2 regions of the Paenibacillus sp. YIM B09110 genome follow, and region 2 is predicted to be linked to the other one. Evidence: a T-box and tRNA genes for the amino acid it is inferred to sense, from the RefSeq annotation. Region 2 holds a T-box; the other holds one or more tRNA genes.
What was found. A T-box is a leader RNA that pairs with one kind of tRNA and senses whether it is charged. The one in region 2 lies ahead of V8F51_RS23560 (arginine--tRNA ligase), so its partner is inferred to be a tRNA-Arg.
Positions count from the first base shown of each region.

Region 1 (2,457 bases), on a different contig from region 2:
CTCAGGGGAAAATTACGGCGCTTGTAGGAGCGAACGGCTCCGGCAAATCGACGATCCTGAAGACGATGGCCCGTATCATGATTCCATCTAAAGGCAGTGTACTTCTAGACGGCAAATCGATTCATAAGCAATCAACGAAGGAAGTAGCGAAGCAGCTTGCCATTCTTCCGCAAAATCCTACAGCACCGGACGGCTTAACCGTATCTGAGCTTGTCTCGTACGGCCGTTTCCCTTATCAGAAGGGTTTCGGTTCTATGACGAAGCAAGACCGCGAGATCGTACAATGGGCGGTTGAAGCAACAGGCATGACTGAGTTCGCCGATCGTCCGGTCGACCATCTGTCCGGAGGGCAGCGTCAGCGCGCTTGGATTGCAATGGCTTTGGCGCAAGAAACCGATATTTTGTTCCTTGACGAGCCGACGACGTTCCTGGATATGGCACATCAGCTTGAAGTGCTTCATCTGTTGCAGAAGCTTAATGAGTTTAACAACCGTACGGTTGTTATGGTTGTTCATGACTTGAATCATGCATCGCGTTACGCGCATCATATGATTGCTATTAAGTCTGGCAAGGTTGCAGGCGAGGGTTCGCCAGTTGAAGTTATTACGCCTGAGATTATGCGCGAAGTGTTCAATATCGAAGCCGATATCGTACCGGATCCTCGTTCGGGCGTACCTCTATGCTTGCCGTTCGCGCTTGCTGATCAGCCAACGGCCGATAAAGTAATGATGGGTCGTGCACAGCCGGAAGCCGTTATGGCTGCCGCTGGCGCATAACACACCTAGTCTAATGAAAAGCCATGCTTCTATAATTGGAGTCAGGGCTTTTTTTATAACCAGCTGTATTTGTTTAAAGTTATTCTTCACTGTTTCTATGCGGAGAAAAGCCAGTAAAATCAACGGATTTCAGCGATTTTTTAAAAAAGATAAGTTTTTCGCAAAAAACACTTGCAATCTGTTTCTCTAGGTGATATATTATTACTTGTCGCCGCGACATTAACTGATTGAAACGGCTGACGAAAACACCGTGCGGAAGTGGCTCAGCGGTAGAGCATCGCCTTGCCAAGGCGAGGGTCGCGGGTTCGATTCCCGTCTTCCGCTCCATAAGATTGCGGCCTTAGCTCAGCTGGATAGAGCGTTTGACTACGAATCAAAAGGTCAGGAGTTCGAATCTCTTAGGCCGCGCCATCTTTTCTTAATTGCAAGATATACTTAATTCGGGATGTAGCTCAGCTTGGTAGAGCACCTGGTTTGGGACCAGGGGGTCGCATGTTCAAATCGTGTCATCCCGACCATCTTGTTTTGCGGGTGTAGTTCAATGGTAGAACTTTAGCCTTCCAAGCTAATAGCGTGGGTTCGATTCCCATCACCCGCTCCATAACGAAACGACAAGAACCTGAAAAGGTTCTTTTTTTTTTGTTATGGAGCTAGGTTGGATGGGAGAGAAATCCCCGCACGCTATAAGCGTGGGTTCGACCGACCGTTAAGGCTAAGCGAAGCAAGCCTTAACGGTCGCGCGTCAACTTTTGCACGTACAGAGTGTTCGATACATGAGGTCGATACGGCATTGACTTGGAAGAAGCAATTATTGAAAAGATAGCTCACAATGCAACACGGCCGTAGCGATATGGCGGGAAAGTTATATGATATGCTATTTTGAAAATCGGGGATGTTAGTGCATCTCAACTGTCAACTTATATGGCGCATTAGGAAAGAGAGGATCGTTTTGATAGAGAAATAATGTTTTTGTTCTTATCATCACCATGATCCTCATCTTCTTCTTTCTCTTGTTTCTCATCATGAAACTCAACTAGCGAATGGGCCGTGATGTAGTCAAATGGAGTGTAATTATTACTTGGTAATCCTCTTTTAAGGAGCATCTTGACAATGACGATCCCTAATGAGAGAAAGAAAATGCCGAATACTCCAACCGAAATGAGTAGTACTATGTTCATAGTCAACACCGCCTTTGTATGATTTTATAATTAATTGTTAATCTTTACAAGTTGTTGGATTGCTGAGTTGATGTACTGTACGACGAAAATACGAGATACTACATATTGAATAGCGGGTAAACATGAATGGAGGCAAGGCCAGTGGAAGTTGTGCAACCGATGCGAAGCGTGGAGAAACTGGAGAGCATGGAGACAGTGCTTAGGAAACGGTCAGAGCGGAATTGGTTTTTGCTCGTCATGGGAATAGAAGTTCGAAGGCAAGACCGAAAAGAAGAAGCGTTTTCCGATCAATGCGAAGCGGCTGCCGAGGGTGGACTGATCGAGATTGGGACTCATAGACTGCGGAATACGTTCGGATACCACTTTTACAATTGCTACAAGGACTTCGTGCTGCTGAAGGACAGCGTACCATCGATCTCCAGGAGGTATATCGCTATCAATGAGGACATTCTAAATGAAGTCGTCGGTGGCTTCAACTTTTCGAATATCTGATCCGGAACTAC
Region 1 covers NZ_JBANSP010000041.1:37,258-39,714, reverse strand. The annotation lists gene V8F51_RS30135 (ABC transporter ATP-binding protein) at 1-776, shown strand, start outside; tRNA gene V8F51_RS30130 (tRNA-Gly) at 1,029-1,103, shown strand; tRNA gene V8F51_RS30125 (tRNA-Arg) at 1,111-1,187, shown strand; tRNA gene V8F51_RS30120 (tRNA-Pro) at 1,218-1,294, shown strand; tRNA gene V8F51_RS30115 (tRNA-Gly) at 1,304-1,377, shown strand; gene V8F51_RS30110 (DUF3951 domain-containing protein) at 1,706-1,954, opposite strand; gene V8F51_RS30105 (hypothetical protein) at 2,096-2,446, shown strand.
Region 1: it encodes a tRNA-Arg, which carries the amino acid that the T-box ahead of V8F51_RS23560 (arginine--tRNA ligase) is inferred to sense. The anticodon was not compared.

Region 2 (2,457 bases):
CGGCAGCTGTAGAAGGGCTTAATGATACGACCCCATAGCTGACATGCTTAAGCTGCTCGGCTTGACTTGTATAACCTAACGCTAACAGCGCTTGCTTCACCATGGCCTGCGGATACTGCTGCCTCTGGTCGATCACATTAATAACGGCATCTGCCTTGCCGATCTTCTTCCTCACGCCTCCTGCTTGCGTAGACCATAGACGGCTGCCGAACTTGCGATAACGAAAATCTTTGTCCAGCAAGCCGAACTTCCACAGATGATAAGCGATATCCTTAGCCGTATACGTCAAAATTCCATTCGAGCGAACAAGCACCTTATCTGCTTGATGTTCGCCTTGCTGCTGCTCGGATTGTTCGGCTTCTAAAGGCTCCGAGAGGTTGTCAGATTCATGTGCCGGCTGCCCGCTTCCAAGCACCCAACAGCCCGCAAGCTTCCCCTGCTGCTCCTGTCGGAAGACGTTCGTCTGCTGCAGCAGCTCGAAGGTGCGCTCCCAGAAACCTCCGCTAACGATACTGCTTTCCCATACGAGCACATCGTAATCGATCCCGAACCGCTTCATCTCCTCGACATGTTCGCCAACGATGCGCTCTGCGATAAGCAGCCCCATCCAAGCGATGTTGTTGCCCCCTTCTTCCAAGTGAGCAAGTACGCGTGATCGCTCTAGCAGCAATTCGGGCTGTTCTTTATACGCTTGATTTACCTTCGCATATGTCTCCCAACAAAAATCGCCGAATCTCGTATGCGACTGAGTAGTTGATGTGTTCAGAATGCCTACGACCGTATCCGCTAATTGATTGCCAAGATCGTCGATGTAATTATGCACCTCTACAGCATGACCGGCTTGCTTCAGCAGTCTTGCCAGTGTATCCCCGATACAGGAATTTCTTAAATGTCCGATATGGGCAGACTTGTTCGGGTTAATCGACGTATGTTCGATGAGTACCTTGTGCTTAAGCTTTTGCTGCTTCTTAGCTTTTATTGCTTCTTCTCCATCCTCATCTTGCTTCGCCCACTGCTCCCAATTGACATAAAAATTGATAAAGCCTGGCGGAGCGATATCGATGGTCGCGAACAGCTGATGAATACCGTTATTAGCTTGCAGCTTTTCTTTAACCTGGGCTGCAATAATGAGCGGAGCACGCTTCAGATGCTTCGCCAGTTGCATAGCTATGCCGCTGCTGAACTCGCCGTTTGCCTCATTAGCCGGATGTTCCACTACGATATTGACTTTATCCTGAAGCGCCAACACTTCTTCCGTTGCGATCTGATTTACGGCATTAGTTAATGCGGTTAATAGTTGTTCTTTCAACACTTTATATTCCTCCTCCTAGTTATCGCCAAATCGAGTCCGAACGCCAAAAAAGCCCTCGTCTCCTATAATAAAGAGACGAGAGCTTGCTGATTCCCGCGGTACCACTCTAAGTATCGAACCTGCAATGAGGTTCAATCACTCGATTTGATAACGGTCATTGACCGGATTTGTCTACTCCAATAGCCGCCTTTGCATTGACATTGACTGCGCGGAATCGTTTCGACAAACCATTTCCCGGGCCCGCTTCATCTTAGACATCCGTACCGGCTTCCACTGTCCCGGCTCGCTGCGACTATCCGTCCTAAGATTACTGTCCCGTTCGTTAATGTTAGATTTGTGAAAATTCTGAATATATCTTAAACGTATTTATACACGATGCCGCTCAGCATTGTCAAGGGGGGATAACAAATAGCGGCACTAAGCTAAGAAGCCTAGTGCCGCCATATTCCTCATTATGCGATTATTCGCCGGTTACAACTTCGCCGTTCCAAGCAAGCATACCGCCCGACACGTTAATAACGGTGTGGCCCAGCGCGCCCAAATAGTCGCATGCTTTGCCGCTTCGTCCGCCGCTGCGGCAGATGATGACGATCTCCATCTCTTCCTGTGGGAACTCGTCTACTCGCTGAACGATTTCCGATAACGGAATGTTGCGTGCCTCTTTAATATGACCGGCTTCCCATTCATCGACTTCGCGAACGTCAATCAAATTGATAGACTCGCCGTTTTTAATTTTTTGTTCCAGTTCCTGCGTCGTCAGTTCTTGAGCCATATAGACATCTCCTTCAAGCGTAGCTGCTTATTATAGTCGTTGATATGAATTGTATCGCGTCCTATCGCTCGTGTCCATATGAAGGAGAACGGTTTGCTATCGGAAGCCATATCTGCGGCTATCTCCTCTTTTTGTTTTTGGCAGCAAGCAGACGGTTGATCGTTCCGTCCGTTGCATTATCCTGCTCTATCCGGGCAGCGCTCGGGCCGGGTTGATTCGTGTTCGTCACAGATGCAGCCGCATTCGCTGAAGGTGACCATTCACTCGGCTTTGTTCGATTGTCGCTCTCTTTGGATGGAGCTATTCCAGACACGCCGCCGTAGAAGCGGCTTGCTTCGGCAGTCCTTCTCTTTAGCCTTGATACCGCATTGGT
Region 2 covers NZ_JBANSP010000020.1:16,461-18,917, forward strand. The annotation lists gene V8F51_RS23560 (arginine--tRNA ligase) at 1-1,312, opposite strand, end outside; T-box leader at 1,381-1,644, opposite strand; gene V8F51_RS23565 (rhodanese-like domain-containing protein) at 1,773-2,084, opposite strand; gene V8F51_RS23570 (VWA domain-containing protein) at 2,203-2,457, opposite strand, start outside.